Regions from separate parts of the Neorhizobium descurainiae genome, predicted to be linked through region 2. Evidence: predicted binding sites of a transcription regulator. Region 2 holds the regulator's gene; each other region holds the start of a gene.
What was found. The regulator PhoB, encoded in region 2, activates phosphate uptake and scavenging genes when phosphate is short. The targets are predictions, from matches to a motif close to TGTCATNNANCTGTCAT.
Positions count from the first base shown of each region.

Region 1: the regulator PhoB is predicted to act here: its motif matches at 2,849-2,865, upstream of ACMGE0_RS10090 (PhoX family protein).
Region 3: the regulator PhoB is predicted to act here: its motif matches at 2,071-2,087, upstream of ACMGE0_RS07760 (esterase-like activity of phytase family protein).

Region 1 is NZ_JBLFFK010000004.1:218,730-223,885, reverse strand. It holds gene ACMGE0_RS10110 (exodeoxyribonuclease III) at 12-815, shown strand; gene ACMGE0_RS10105 (cyclic nucleotide-binding domain-containing protein) at 988-1,443, opposite strand; gene ACMGE0_RS10100 (response regulator transcription factor) at 1,452-2,135, opposite strand; gene ACMGE0_RS10095 (L,D-transpeptidase family protein) at 2,277-2,825, shown strand; gene ACMGE0_RS10090 (PhoX family protein) at 2,932-4,920, shown strand; gene ACMGE0_RS10085 (SixA phosphatase family protein) at 5,152-5,156, opposite strand, start outside.
Region 2 is NZ_JBLFFK010000018.1:114,180-119,335, reverse strand. It holds gene pstA (phosphate ABC transporter permease PstA) at 1-1,222, shown strand, start outside; gene pstB (phosphate ABC transporter ATP-binding protein PstB) at 1,237-2,052, shown strand; gene phoU (phosphate signaling complex protein PhoU) at 2,096-2,809, shown strand; gene phoB (phosphate regulon transcriptional regulator PhoB) at 2,836-3,519, shown strand; gene ACMGE0_RS25135 (PACE efflux transporter) at 3,539-3,973, opposite strand; gene ACMGE0_RS25130 (GcrA family cell cycle regulator) at 4,160-4,693, opposite strand; gene ACMGE0_RS25125 (aspartate aminotransferase family protein) at 5,102-5,156, shown strand, end outside.
Region 3 is NZ_JBLFFK010000003.1:213,036-218,191, reverse strand. It holds gene ACMGE0_RS07760 (esterase-like activity of phytase family protein) at 1-2,022, opposite strand, end outside; gene hupB (DNA-binding protein HupB) at 2,218-2,493, opposite strand; gene lon (endopeptidase La) at 2,694-5,114, opposite strand.

The DNA.
Region 1 (5,156 bases), on a different contig from region 2:
GGGTTCGATCAATGACATTTTCCATCGCCACCTGGAACATCAACTCGGTGCGGCTGCGCATGCCGATCGTCGAGCAGTTCCTCGTCCGCCACAGGCCGGACATCCTCTGCCTCCAGGAAATCAAGTGCCGGGAGCCGGAGTTTCCGCTCCAGCCGCTCAAGGACCTCGGCTACCAGCACATCATCATCCACGGCCAGAAGGGCTATCACGGCGTCGCCATCGCATCGAAGATTCCGCTTCTCGAAGACCACCGCCAAAATTACTGCGGCGTCGGGGATGCGCGACACATCTCGGCAATCTTCGAGCGTGGCTCCCGGCGCATCCGGCTCCACAATTTCTATGTGCCGGCCGGCGGCGACGAGCCGGACCGGACGATCAATCCGAAATTCGGCCACAAGCTCGATTTCGTCGAGGAGATGAAGGCTTTGCGGGCCGACGCCATGCCCGGCATTTCCTCTATCCTCGTCGGCGACCTCAACATCGCGCCGCTGGAGCACGATGTGTGGTCGCACAAGCAGCTCCTGAAGATCGTCAGCCATACACCAGTCGAGACCGAAGGCATGAAGGAGGTCATTGCTAAGGGCGGCTGGCTGGACCTGATGCGCCAGCACACGCCGGAGCCGGAAAAGATCTACACGTGGTGGAGCTATCGCGCCAAGGACTGGGAAGCGGCCGACAAGGGCCGCCGGCTCGACCATATCTGGTCCTCGCCCGACCTCGGGCCGTTCCTCGACCGTATCGAGGTGCTGAAGGAAGCGCGCGGCTGGAACCAGCCTTCCGACCACGTGCCGGTGACAGCGGTGTTCAAGTTCTGAGATTCAAAGGAGGTGCTTCTGCTCCTCATCCGCCTGCCGGCACCTTCTCCCCGCAGGCGGGGAGAAGGACATATGCCGCTCCGTTTTCCGTTCCCATTGCTTGGGGCACGTCCCCTCTCCCCGCCTGCGGGGAGAGGGTTAGGGTGAGGGGCAAAAAGAGAGGGTAACGGCTTTACGCGAACCTGTGCCCCATCGCCGCCGCCGCTTTGGCGAGCCCGGTGATGTTGTCGCGGATGCGGCTTTCGATCACCCGGCCGACGTCGGGATATTCCTCCAGCAGGCGATGGAAGAGGGAGCGGCTGATCTTCAGCGCCTCGGCCTCCTCGACCGCCATGGCGGTGAACTTCCGTTCCACCATGGTGATGAGCGCGAGTTCGGAAAGCAGCGTGCCGCGGCCGACCGTCGCTTCCACGCTCACCTCGCCGTTGCGGCCCGCCGTCAGCAGCTCGAAACGGCCCTTGGATACGACGAAGGCCGATTCCGCCGGCGACCGTTCCCGGAACAGTTCCTGGCCCGGAGACACCTGCCGCCGTTCGGCACCGAAGGCGATCAGGCGCAGCTGGTCGCCGTTCATCTCCCGGAAGAGCGGAACCTCTGAAAGCAGCCGGATATCGTCGGTGAGGGACATGGGCTAAATCACGGTACGATCTTGTAGCCGCCGTTCTCGGTGACCAGGATTTCCGCGCTGGAAGGATCGCGCTCGATCTTCTGGCGCAGGCGGTAGACATGGGTTTCCAGCGTGTGGGTGGTGACGCCGGAGTTGTAACCCCAGACCTCTTCCAGGAGCACGTCGCGGGTGACGACCTTCTGGCCGGCGCGGTAGAGATAGCGGATGATCGCCGCTTCCTTTTCGGTCAGCCGGATCTTCTTGCCGTCCTCGGTGGTGAGCAGCTTCTGGCTCGGCTTGAAGAGATAGGGGCCGACCGTGAAGGTGGCGTCCTCGCTCTGCTCGTATTGGCGAAGCTGCGCACGGATGCGCGCCAGAAGCACGGCGAAGCGGAACGGCTTCGTCACGTAGTCGTTGGCGCCGGCCTCCAGCCCGAGGATCGTATCGGAATCGGTATCGTGACCGGTGAGCATGATGATCGGCGCCTTGAAGCCGTTCTTGCGCAGAAGCTTCACCGCTTCGCGGCCATCCATGTCCGGCAGGCCGACATCCATGATCAGGAGGTCGATCTGGGTGCTCTTGGCGGTCTGCAGCGCCTTGGCGGCATTCGCCTCCTGGAGGATCGAGAACTCGTCATAGAATGACAACTGTTCCACCAGGGTCTCGCGCAGGTCGTCGTCGTCATCCACCAGAAGTATCGTACGCGCTGCCATGCTTCCTGCCTTTCGTCTCGCCGGTCGCTTCGGAAGCCGGAAATTTCGGCCTTCCAAAGCGTGATCAGGGCCTTCGATCTAAATCCCATCGTGCTATGAATTCAAACGAAATCATATTCAAAGCAAAAACTTGTGAGAAAAATGCAGCGTTTTCGCGATGGCTCGTGTTCCAAGCCGAATGTCGTCACCGTCCGGACGGCGCCCCGGAGCCGTCAGCGCGCCATCGTTTCCTTCGGCGGCATCACCGTGCCGGCGGCTCTCGGGCGGTCCGGAACCACGCCCTTCAAGCGGGAAGGGGACGGCGCGACGCCGATCGCGGCAATGCGCCTCCTTCACGGTTTCTTCCGCGGGGAGAGGGTGCGCCTGCCGCCGACAGCCCTGCCGGTCAGTCGCATCCGCAAGGATATGCTGTGGTGCGACCAGCCGGAGCATCCGTCCTACAATCGTCTGGTCAGGGCGCCCTTCCGGCCGAGCCATGAGGACATGCTGCGGGCCGACGGGCTCTACGACATCTGCCTCGTGCTCGACTGGAACATTACCTCGCGGCGCCGCCATCGCGGCTCGGCGATCTTCTTCCATCTCATCAAGCCCGGCTATCAGCCCACCGCCGGCTGCATCGCCGTCAGCCTTCCGGATATGAGGCGGCTCCTCCGCTTCATGCGCCGCGGCACGGTCGTGCGCGTCCTCTGATATCGTGTGCACTGCCCCGCGGTTGTCGTACTGCCGTAATAACAGAACCTTAAAGTTTAGAACGGCTCAAAACTAGACGCCGTAATTCAACTTTGGAGGCAGTGAGATGACCGAACATCTTTCCCAGAAGATATTCCCGACGACCCAGCTCGAAGATGCGGATGGCGAAGGTCATAATTCCAGCATCAACCCGACGATGGGCGAGATCATCAGCAAGCGCTTCTCGCGCCGCAACTTCCTCCAGGGTTCCTTGGCCGTTTCCGCGATTGCCGCGACCGTCAGCCCCGTGGCTTTGATGACCGCCGAAAAGGCGCGTGCCGCCGGTGCGTCGGCCTTCTCCTTCCCGGAAGTCGAAGCCGGCGTGGATGCCAATCACCACGTCGCCGAAGGCTATAGCGCCGACGTCCTGCTGCGCTGGGGCGATGCGATCTTCCCGGATTCCCCGGCATTCGATCCCACCAAGCAGACTGCTGCGGCGCAGGCCCGCCAGTTCGGCTACAACAACGACTATGTCGGCTATATTCCGCTGGAAGGTTCATCCGAGCACGGCCTGCTCGTCGTCAATCACGAATACACCAATCCGCATCTGATGTTCCCGGGCCTCGTGACGATCGCCGACGGCAAGATCAAGCAGGGGCCGCTCAACAAGGAACAGGTCGATATCGAGATGGCTGCGCATGGCGGCACGATCGTCGAGATCCGCAAGGTGGACGGCAAATGGCAAGTCGTGCCGGAGGGCCGTTATAATCGCCGCGTCACTGCCGCAACGGAAATGCAGCTCACCGGTCCCGTCGCCGGCAATGACCGCGTGAAGACCTCTGCCGATCCGACCGGAACCCGCGTCATCGGCACGCTCAACAACTGTGCCGGCGGCGTCACGCCCTGGGGCACCTACATCATGGCCGAGGAGAATTTCCACGGTTACTTCTCCGGCGAGCTGCCGGCCGACCATAAGGAAGCCGCCAATTACAAGCGCTACGGCGTTCCGGAAGGCGGCTATGAATGGGCGAATTTCTACGATCGCTACGACCTCGCCAAGGAGCCGAACGAGCCGAACCGCTTCGGCTGGATCGTCGAGGTCGACGTCATGGACCCGGCCTCCACGCCGAAGAAACGGACGGCTCTCGGCCGCACCAAGCATGAAGGCGCCGAATCGATCGTGGCCGAAAACGGCAAGGTGGTCTTCTATCTCGGCGACGACGAGCGTTTCGACTATGTCTACAAGTTCGTGACCGACGGCACCTACAATCCCAATGATCGCGCCGCGAACCTGAGCCTTCTCGACACCGGCACGCTCTATGTCGCCAAGTTCGACGAGGGCGGCACGATGCAATGGCTGCCTCTGGTTCACGGTCAGGGTCCGCTGACCGCCGAAAACGGCTTTGCGAGCCAGGCCGACGTCCTCATCGAGACGCGCCGCGCCGGCGACCTTCTCGGCGCCACCAAGATGGACCGCCCGGAAGACGTGCAGCCGAACGGCGTCAACGGCAAGGTCTATGTCATGCTCACCAACAACACCCGCCGCAAGGCGGAACAGGTCGATGCGGCCAATCCGCGCGCCGAGAACGCGTTCGGCCACATCATCGAGATCACCGAGGACGGCGGAGATTTCACCGCCACGTCGGGCAAGTGGGAAGTGCTTCTGAAATGCGGCGATCCTTCGGTTGCGGCGGTCGGCGCGACCTTCTCCACCGAGACGACGAAGAACGGCTGGTTCGGCATGCCGGACAACTGTGCGGTCGATTCGGCCGGCCGCCTCTGGGTCTCGACCGACGGCAACAACAACAAGGCGACCGGCCGCACGGACGGTCTCTGGGCCGTCGATACGGAAGGTGAGGCGCGGGCGACGTCCAAGCTCTTCTTCCGCGTGCCGGTCGGTGCGGAAATGTGCGGCCCGCTCTTCACGCCGGACGACGAGACGGCCTTCGTCGCCGTCCAGCATCCGGGCGACGGCGGCGACGATTGGGAAGGCCACGGCCGTCCGTCCTATTACGAGGATCTCTCGACGCGCTGGCCGGACTTCAAGGACGACATGCCCGTGCGTCCGGCGGTGCTCGCCATCACCAAGATCGGCGGCGGCAAGATCGCCGTCTGACGCGCCGCTTGCGACGACAACAGGGCCTCGCTGCAATCGGCGGGGTCTTAGACTGCCGACAAAGGCAAGAACTTCTCTTCCGTCATGCTCAGGCCTGTCCCGAGCATCTGCAAACCATTGATGTTTGCAGATCCTTGGCACAAGGCCGAGGATGACGGGAGGTTTGTGAGCGAGCCGGGCTAGCTGTCGGCCGCGGGCTTTTCATATGGCCGGCTCACCCGCGTATTGCCGTCACT
Region 2 (5,156 bases):
CAGGGCATATGGCATTGCCGCACTTGCTTTCGGCATCATCTTCCTGCTGCTTCTTCTCTGGTCGGTCGTCTCCAAGGGTTACACCGCCTTCCAGCAGACGATGATCACCGTGCCGGTCGAGTTCTCCGAGCAGATCATCGACCCGCAGAACGAGCGCGCCACCAACCCGCAGAAGCTGATGACGGCGAACTATCCGGTCATCGCCCGCAATGCGCTCGCCAAGGTGCTGGGTGTCGGTGCCGACGACCGCGTTCAGCTCCGCGCCGTCAATCAGATGATCTCGGATGGTGTCCGCACCCAGCTTCGCGACATGGTCGTCGCCAATCCGGCGATCATCGGCACGACGCAGACGGTCTCGCTGCTCGCTTCCGGCGACCTCGACTCCGCCTTCAAGGGGCAGATCGACCTTTCCGTTGCCCAGGAGAACCGCAAGGTTTCCGACCAGCAGGTCGGCTGGATGAACCAGCTTGCCGAAAGCGGCGCGCTGGGGAAGCACTTCAATACCGGCATCTTCGTCAACGGCGCATCGAGCCGTCCGGAGGCCGCCGGCGTCGGTGTCGCCCTCATCGGTTCGTTCTATATGATGCTGATCGTGCTCGTCCTGTCGCTGCCGATCGGCGTCGCGGCCTCGATCTATCTCGAGGAGTTCGCACCGAAGAACAGGTTCACCGACCTGATCGAGGTGAACATCAACAACCTCGCGGCGGTCCCCTCGATCGTCTACGGTCTCCTCGGGCTTGCCGTCTTCGTCAACTTTGCAGGCCTGCCGCGTTCCGCGTCCCTGGTGGGCGGCCTGGTTCTGACCCTGATGACGCTGCCGACGATCATCATCGCCACGCGCGCGGCGCTGAAAGCCGTGCCGCCGTCGATCCGCGCGGCAGCTCTGGGTCTCGGCGCCTCCAAGATGCAGACGATCTTCCATCACGTCCTGCCGCTTGCCATGCCGGGCATCCTGACCGGCACCATCATCGGGCTCGCCCACGCGCTCGGCGAAACCGCACCGCTGCTTTTGATCGGCATGGTCGCCTTCGTGGCCAACTATCCGACCACGCCGCTCGACCCGTCGACGGCGCTGCCGGTGCAGATCTACATGTGGGCGAACGAAGCCGAGCGCGCGTTCGTCGAGCGTACCTCGGGAGCGATCATCATCCTGCTCCTGTTCCTCATCGTAATGAATGTTGGCGCAATTCTCTTGCGGCGGCGCTTTGAGCGTCGCTGGTAGAAGGAGTAGACACGATGAACATGATGTCAGAAGCAGCAGTTGAAAAGGCGCTGGACCAGAAGATGAGTGATGTTTCGCATAAGATGATCGGGAAGGACGTGTCCGTGTATTACGGCGAGAAGCGCGCGCTTTTCGATGTGAACCTCAACGTCCGTGAAAACACCGTGACGGCTCTTATCGGTCCCTCCGGCTGCGGCAAGTCGACCTTCCTGCGCTGCCTCAACCGCATGAACGACACGATCGAGAACTGCCGCGTCACCGGCAAGATCACCCTCGATACGGACGATATCTACGATCCGCAGATCGACGTCGTCGAGCTGCGCGCCCGCGTCGGCATGGTCTTCCAGAAGCCGAACCCGTTCCCGAAATCGATCTACGAGAACATCGCCTATGGCCCGCGCATCCACGGGCTGGCCAGGAACAAGGCCGACATGGACCAGATCGTCGAGGCCAGCCTTCAGCGCGCCGGCCTTTGGACCGAAGTGAAGGACCGGCTGCTGGAATCCGGCACCGGCCTTTCCGGCGGCCAGCAGCAGCGTCTGTGCATCGCCCGCGCGGTCGCCGTGTCGCCGGAAGTCATCCTGATGGACGAACCCTGTTCGGCGCTCGATCCGATCGCCACCGCCAAGGTCGAGGAACTCATCCACGAACTGCGCGCCAACTACACGATCGTCATCGTGACGCATTCGATGCAGCAGGCCGCCCGCGTGTCCCAGCGCACCGCCATGTTCCATCTCGGCCAGCTGGTCGAGGAGAACGACACGGACAAGATGTTCACCAACCCGGACGACCAGCGTACCCAGGATTACATCATGGGTCGTTTCGGCTGATCAGCCGACTGTGCCGCCTGACACCAATTTCGAGGATTAGAAGATGGCATCGACCCATATCCTGTCGGCCTACGACGATGAACTGAAATATCTGAGCCGCCGCATTTCCGAAATGGGCGGCCTGGCCGAGCAGATGTGCTCGGATGCCGTGCGCGCGCTTGTGAACTCCGACTCTGCGCTCGCCCAGAAGGTCATCTCCGACGACGTGATCCTGGACCACGCCGAGCGCGAGATCCAGGACAAGGCGATCGTCACGATCGCCAAGCGCCAGCCCATGGCGTCCGACCTTCGCGAGATCGTCGGCACCCTTCGCATCGCCGGCGATCTGGAACGCGTCGGCGATCTCGGCAAGAACACCGCCAAGCGGGTCATCGCGGTTCAGGGCACCGGCGTGCCGCGCAAGCTTGCACGCGGCATCGAGCACCTTTCCGATCTCGCGCTCGTGCAGCTCAAGGAAGTGCTCGACGTCTATGCGAGCCGTTCCGCCGAGAAGGCCGAGGCGATCCGCATCCGCGACGAGGAAATCGACGCGATGTACACGTCGCTGTTCCGCGAGCTCCTCACCTACATGATGGAGGATCCGCGCAACATCACCACCTGCACCCATCTCCTGTTCTGCGCCAAGAACATCGAGCGCATCGGCGACCATGCTACCAACATAGCCGAGACGATCTACTACATGACGACGGGTGCCCAGCCGGAAGGCGAGCGTCCCAAGGACGACACGTCGAACACCCTCGGCGCGATCACCGAATGACGGAATGCTGACGGAGCAGAGTGAGAATGCTGCCAAAAATCGCTGTCGTGGAGGATGAGGAAGCGCTGAGCGTGCTTCTTCGCTACAATCTCGAAGCTGAAGGTTACGACGTCGAGACGATCCTGCGTGGGGATGAGGCCGAGATAAGGCTTCAGGAGCGCACGCCGGATCTTCTGATCCTCGACTGGATGCTGCCCGGCGTTTCCGGCATCGAACTTTGCCGGCGTCTGCGCATGCGCCCCGAAACGGAGCGCCTGCCGATCATCATGCTGACCGCCCGCGGCGAAGAGAGCGAGCGCGTCCGTGGCCTGGCCACGGGGGCGGACGACTATGTGGTCAAGCCCTTCTCGACGCCGGAACTGATGGCCCGTGTCAAAGCCATGCTGCGGCGCGCCCGCCCGGAAGTGCTCTCCAGCGTTCTGCGCTGCGGCGACATCGAGCTCGACCGCGAGACCCATCGCGTGCATCGCAAGAGCCGTGAAGTCCGCCTCGGCCCGACGGAATTCCGCCTGCTGGAGTTCCTGATGGCGTCGCCCGGCCGGGTCTTCTCCCGTTCGCAGCTTTTGGATGGCGTCTGGGGCCACGACATCTATGTCGACGAGCGCACCGTCGACGTGCATGTGGGACGCCTGCGCAAGGCGCTGAACTTCTCCAACATGCAGGACGTCATCCGCACCGTCCGTGGGGCCGGTTATTCGATGGAATCCTGACTGCCGAAAGAGGCGCGCGTCAGCGCGCCTCCGCCTCCTGCCATTCCGGCAGCGGAAACAGCCGGTCATAGCCCCAGTTGAAGATGAAGGCATAGAAGACGTAGAAGACGGCAAAAGCCACGTCCATGATCAGCGCTTCCCACAGGCTGATGCCGAGATACCAGGCGACGAACGGCAGAAGCACGATGAGCAGGCCCACCTCGAAAAGGACGGCATGGCCCACGCGTATTGCCGGCGTCTTCTGCGTGCCACCGGTCAGCCGCCGCATCAGATGGTCGAAGCCGAGGTTGTAGAGATAATTCCAGCCGGTCGCGATCGTCGCGCCGCCGATCGCGATGACGCCGATGTCGGAAACCGGCTTGCCGAAGGCAAGCGCCCCGAGCGGCGTGACGATGAGAAGCGCGATGACTTCGAAGCTGATGGCGTGGCGGATACGATCACGTGTCGAGCGCATTTCTTAACCCAAGAATAAAGCCTCGGGTCGTCCCGACATTGTGCCCGGTATGGGGGAGGTCGTCCTCGCCGCAATGAGATAGGTGTTTTCGCGCCGTTCGGCAAGCCTCGGCGCGGCATAGCTGCCATACGCAGGAAAAAAGCGGGCCGGGGCCCGCTTTCAATGCATCGTCCTGCCGTGCTCTTCTCAGGCCCGGGCGGCGGCCCTGCGGCGCTCGTGCACCGGCTGGTAGGCAAGCCGCGTGTGGTAGCCGCAATAGGGCGAGTTGTCCGGGGAGTCGCAGCCGCAGAAGTGAAAATCTTCCTTGAGCGGGTCGCCGACGGGCCACTTGCAGGTGCGCTCGGTGAGCTCGGTCAGGGCGAGGCGACGGGAGATAGGCACCACCACATTGGCGGCCGGACGATATTCCATCTCCTCGAAAGCCTCGACTTCGATCTCTTCCTTGAGAAGGGTCGCGCCGACTGCGCGGGCGACGGTCCGGGTGGCGACACGCGACGCATAGTTCGGAGCCCGGGGCGCCGACGTGGTCCGCTTGGCCGCCGAACGGCCCGTGGCCATGGTGCCGCCGGCCTTTGCCCGGCCCGGCAGGCTGAGGCGGTGCACCTTGCCGATCACGGCATTGCGGCTCACGCCTCCGAGTTGTGCGGCGATCTGGCTGGCGCTCAAGCCTTCCGACCACAATCTTTTGAGTTTTTCGACGCGCTCGTCTGTCCAGTTCATGCCCGTTCTCCGCCTTTGAACGTTGCAGGCATGCAGAATCCTTCCACCTTTGCTGCAGACATCATTCCGCAACACCCACTACATCTATGCTTGAGGTGACTAGTTCCGCCGCATGCAGTCTAGTAATTGACGATTAACCTAGTGTGAGGCTGACTCCGTGGCAAGAGTCGGGAGAATCTGCAGGAATCGATTTCTTGGTTTTCCCCAACTTGCTGTTGGGGAGAGTCATTTTTGTCACATATGCAGGTGCCTGCCTGTTTCTTCGGCAAAGCCGGCTAAGGTGCCGGGCTTTGTTGACATTCGGGCCCTAAACCCCGATAGTGCCCCCGCCGCCCCACTGGGCGGCATTTTTGATTTTTCCGGCCGGTTTGGCCGGTCTTTCGGATTGCCTAGAGGAGTGATGTCGCCATGGCTGAAGCCGCGCTTTTCGACACCTTTGCCCGGGCCCCGTTGCGCTTCGAGC
Region 3 (5,156 bases), on a different contig from region 2:
CACCTCTTCCTTCTTCACGAGCGGCAGCTCGCCGCCGAGCTTGCCCGGCTTCAGGTCGGCGATCGCGACACGATAGAGCTTCTTCAGCTTGGCATTGTCGCCGATCTGGTTGTCGCGCTCGATCAGGTAGACATGATCGCCATGAGCGGTGATTTCCGAGAGGCCGACCCAGCCGGCGTCGGCCTTCTCGATCGGATAGCGGACGGCACCCCATTCCTTGGTCTTCGGCTTGTAGGAGACGAGCTTCACGGTGCCCTTCGGATCGTCCTTCCACTCGCGCTGGATCGCCATCCAAAGCGTCAGGTCGTCGCCGGAGCCGATCGTCGTCACGCCTTCGAAGCCGAAGCGGGTCTCGCCGGCAAGCAGTTCTGCCGGCAGGCCGATCTCGGCCTTGATCTCGCCCTTGGCATTGACGTTGTAGAGGCCGTGGCCGACGAGCTTGGCGGAGTCGCCTTCGGAGGCGAGCCAAAAGCCGCCCTTGCCGTCGAGCGCGATGCCTTCGATGTCGAGCTTCTGCGCCGCCTGGCCGTTGCGGGTCACGCGCACCACGCCGGTGATCTCGGCCGGCTTCTTGGTGGTGTCGATGGTGAAGATCGACGGCTGCATGCCGTAGACGCTATCGCTGACGGCATGGAGGATGCCGTCCTTCTCCGCATCGCCGACGAGACCGGAGAGAGCGCCCCAGCCGAGCACCTTGCCATCGACATCGTTGGAGACGAGCATCGGGTAGTTCGGCTCACCTTCGGCGAGCTCGTAGATCATCACATGCGAGCGGGCGAGGCCGTCCTCGCCGAGGTCTACCTCGTTGGCGGTGACAAACAGGTTGCGGCCGGGAATGGCGACCGCGCCTTCCGGCGAAACGCCCGACGGCAGGATCTGGGTCAGTTGCGGCTCTGCGCCGGTGTCCTTGTAGACGCCGACGACCGAGGCGCGCTCGGACAGGATGAAGACGTAGTTCTGGCCGTTGAAGGTGGCGAACTCCATGCCTTCCGGCTCGATGCCCTTGGACTTGGCGCGCGGCTCCGGAAAATGGCCGATGCGGGCGATCTCCCGTTCCAGCGAGGCGCCGGATTCATAGAGGACCTTGCCGGTGCGGTCGAAGATGGTGAAGCTGCGCGAACCGCCTTTCCAGTCGCCTTCGTTGGCGACGACGAGGCGGTTGTTGTCGAGCCACTTGATGGCGTCCGGCTCGCGGACCACGCCTTCGGCCTTGCCGGTGAAGGAGAGCTGGCCGTCCGTCTTGTTGTCGATGCCGTCCAGATCGGCCTTGCCGGCGGAGAAGTGACCGACGACCTTGGCCGTCTTGCCGTCAACGATGGCGATATGGTTGTTCTCCTGCAGGGTGACGGCGATCTCGCCGGCATCGTTGATGGCGACGAATTCCGGCTCCGGATCCTCGGGCGCCACTTCGGCAATCCCGGTCAAAGCGACATGCTTGATCGAGGCGCAATCGGCGATGCCGTCCTTCAGCGAAACGATGACGAGGTCGCCGGCCGGCATCTGCGGAATGGCGCCGTCGTTCACGTCCTCGTCACGCTCGTTCTCGATAGCGATCGCGGCAAAGGTCTTGTCCTTGGAGACGGCGACCGAATCCGGCTGGCCGCCGAGATCGCAGGTAAGGTCCACCTTCTTCGTGGCGAGGTCGACGACGGCGAGCATGCCGGACGGCTTGGCCTTGCTTTCGCTGGTGTTGACGGCAGCGAGAACCTTGGAACCGACAGAGGCCACCGAGGTCGGCTCGCCGTCGAAGCTCAGCGCCCCGAGCGCCTTCGGGACCCTGGGATCGGTGATGTCGATGAAGCCGATCGCGCCGAGCGGGCTGTCCGAATAGATGAGCGTATTGCCGTCTTCGCTGGCGGTGACGATCTCGGCAGAGGTGGTGGTGAGCTTGTCCTTGCCGGCGGGAAGATTATTGGCGACGGGGAAGGATGCGATGCGGTTGAAGACCTGCTCTGCGCCGGCAGGCGTTGCGACCGAAGCGAGAAGCGCCGCCGTCAGCGCGGCGTGAATACGGAATGTCATAGGAGCCCTCCTGTCCATGAAACCACAGGTGGCTTTTGAGCCACGGGTATGACAGGCGGATGACAGTTTTTCCACGTTAGAACTGTCTAATCAGCCAGGAATGAAGTCCGGGCGAAAGCATTTCTGTGCGGAAATGAAAAAGGCTCGGGAATGCCCGAGCCTTTCGAGAGCGACAGGTTGCCCGAAGGCACCGCCTTAGCTGTTGACAGCGTCCTTCAGGCCCTTGCCGGCCGAGAACTTCGGCACGTTACGCGCCGGGATGTCAACTTCAGCGCCGGTCGAGGGGTTACGACCCTTGGACGCTTCGCGGCGGGAAACGGAGAAGCTGCCGAAACCGGCAAGACGAATATCGCCACCCTTCTTCAGTTCACCCTGTACAGTCTCGAAAACGGCATCCACGGCAGATGCGGCATCAGCCTTGGAGAGGCCGGCTTTTTCGGCCACTGCGGATACCAGCTCGTTCTTGTTCATGTTTCCACCCCTTTCAACGGTTTTGGAACGACTCATTCATTTCGGGCTCGACAATAATTTGGTGTCGGGCCTTGGCAACCCAAAAGCTCCGCAATCGCCTGAAAAACAAGGGGGAAGCGTTAGTTTTCACAAAAAAAGCCGGCTTTCTGCCGGCTTTTTTCGTGGATGGTGTCAATTTGGCATAACCAAAAGGCCATCGATCAGTGCGCGACGGCCGCTCCGACGTCGTCCACACCTTCGACGGTGGCGATCACCGGCGTCTCCACCGTACCGTCCCAATCGATCCGTTCGGGCTGGCGGACGAGCGCGTGGCGGATCACTTCGCCCATGCGCGAGACCGGGATGATCTCCATGTTGTTCTTCACGTTGTCCGGAATCTCCGCCAGGTCCTTAGCGTTTTCTTCCGGGATCAGAACCTTCTTGATGCCGCCGCGAAGCGCCGCAAGAAGCTTTTCCTTGAGGCCGCCGATCGGCAGCACGCGGCCGCGCAGCGTGATCTCACCGGTCATCGCGATATTCTTGTCGACCGGGATACCGGTCATGACCGAGACGATCGCCGTCGCCATGGCGACGCCCGCCGACGGGCCGTCCTTCGGGGTCGCCCCTTCCGGAACGTGGACATGGATGTCGCTCTTGTCGAAGCGCGGCGGCTCGATGCCGAAATCGACGGCCCTGCTGCGGACATAGGAAGCCGCCGCCGAGATCGATTCCTTCATCACTTCCTTCAGGTTGCCGGTGACCGTCATGCGGCCCTTGCCCGGCATCATCACGCCTTCGATCGTCAGGAGCTCGCCGCCGACTTCCGTCCAGGCGAGACCGGTGACGACGCCGACCTGATCCTCGCGCTCGGCTTCGCCATGGCGGAAGCGCGGCACGCCGAGATAGTCGTTGACGTTGGCCGCGGTGACCTCGACCGACTTCGTCTTGCCCTTGATGATCTCGGTGACCGCCTTGCGGGCGAGCTTCATCAGTTCGCGTTCGAAGTTACGGACGCCGGCTTCGCGGGTGTACTGCTGGATGATCGCCATCAGGGCATCGTCGCTGACCGAGAATTCGTTCGGCTGCAGCGCATGTTCCTTGATCGCCTTCGGCAGAAGGTGACGCTTGGCGATCTCCCGCTTCTCATCTTCCGTATAACCGGCGATGCGGATGATCTCCATGCGGTCCATCAGCGGGGCCGGGATGTTCAGCGTGTTCGCCGTGGTGATGAACATCACATCGGACAGGTCGTATTCGACCTCCAGGTAATGGTCCATGAACGTCGAGTTCTGCGCCGGGTCCAGCACTTCGAGAAGCGCCGAGGACGGATCGCCGCGGAAATCCATGCCCATCTTGTCGATCTCGTCGAGCAGGAAGAGCGGGTTGGACTTCTTCGCCTTCTTCATCGACTGAACGACCTTGCCGGGCATCGAGCCTATATAGGTGCGGCGGTGGCCGCGGATTTCGGCTTCGTCACGGACGCCGCCGAGCGCCATGCGGACGTATTCGCGGCCGGTCGCCTTGGCGATCGACTGGGCGAGCGAGGTCTTGCCGACGCCGGGAGGACCGACGAGGCAAAGGATCGGGCCCTTGATCTTCGTCGCGCGGGCCTGGACGGCCAGATACTCGATGATGCGTTCCTTGACCTTGTCGAGGCCGAAGTGATCCTGCTCGAGGATCGCCTCGGCATTGTTGAGGTCGGCCTTGATCTTCGACTTCTTGCTCCACGGAATGCCGAGCAGCCAGTCGAGATAGTTGCGCACGACGGTGGCTTCCGCCGACATCGGGCTCATCTGCCTGAGCTTCTTGAGCTCGGCCTCGGCCTTCTCGCGGGCTTCCTTGGAGAGCTTCGTCTTGGAGATGCGCTCCTCGATCTCGGCCATCTCGTCGCGGCCTTCCTCGCCGTCGCCGAGCTCCTTCTGGATCGCCTTCATCTGCTCGTTGAGGTAATATTCGCGCTGGGTCTTCTCCATCTGGCGCTTGACGCGCGAGCGGATGCGCTTTTCCACCTGCAGGACGGAGATCTCGCCTTCCATGAAGCCGAGCGCCTTTTCAAGCCGCAGCTTGACGCTGACGGTCTCCAGCATTTCCTGCTTTTCGGTGATCTTGATCGACAGGTGCGAAGCAACCGTATCGGCGAGCTTCGAATAGTCTTCGATCTGGCTTGCGGCGCCGACCACTTCCGGCGAGATCTTCTTGTTCAGCTTCACGTAGTTCTCGAACTCGGAAACTACGGAGCGGGACAGAGCCTCCACCTCGACGGCGTCCTCATCGGGTTCTTCGAGGGTATGCGCCCGCGCCTCGTAGAATTCCTCGCGGCCGGTATAATCGTCTATCTTGGCGCGCGAACGGCCTTCGACCAGCACTTTCACGGTACCGTCGGGGAGCTTCAGGAGCTGCAATACGTTCGCAACCGTGCCGACCTTGTAGATCGAAGACGGTTCGGGATCATCGTCGCCGGCGTTAATCTGGGTAACGAGCATGATCTGCTTGTCGGAACCCATGACTTCCTCGAGGGCGCGAATGGATTTCTCCCGTCCGACGAACAGGGGCACGATCATATGCGGAAAGACCACAATGTCGCGCAGCGGCAGCACCGGATAGGTTTCGCCGCCAGGTGCCGCAGACGTTGAATTCGTCATTTCATTTCCTTTCCATCGTCCCGTTTCCGGGATACGTCCCAG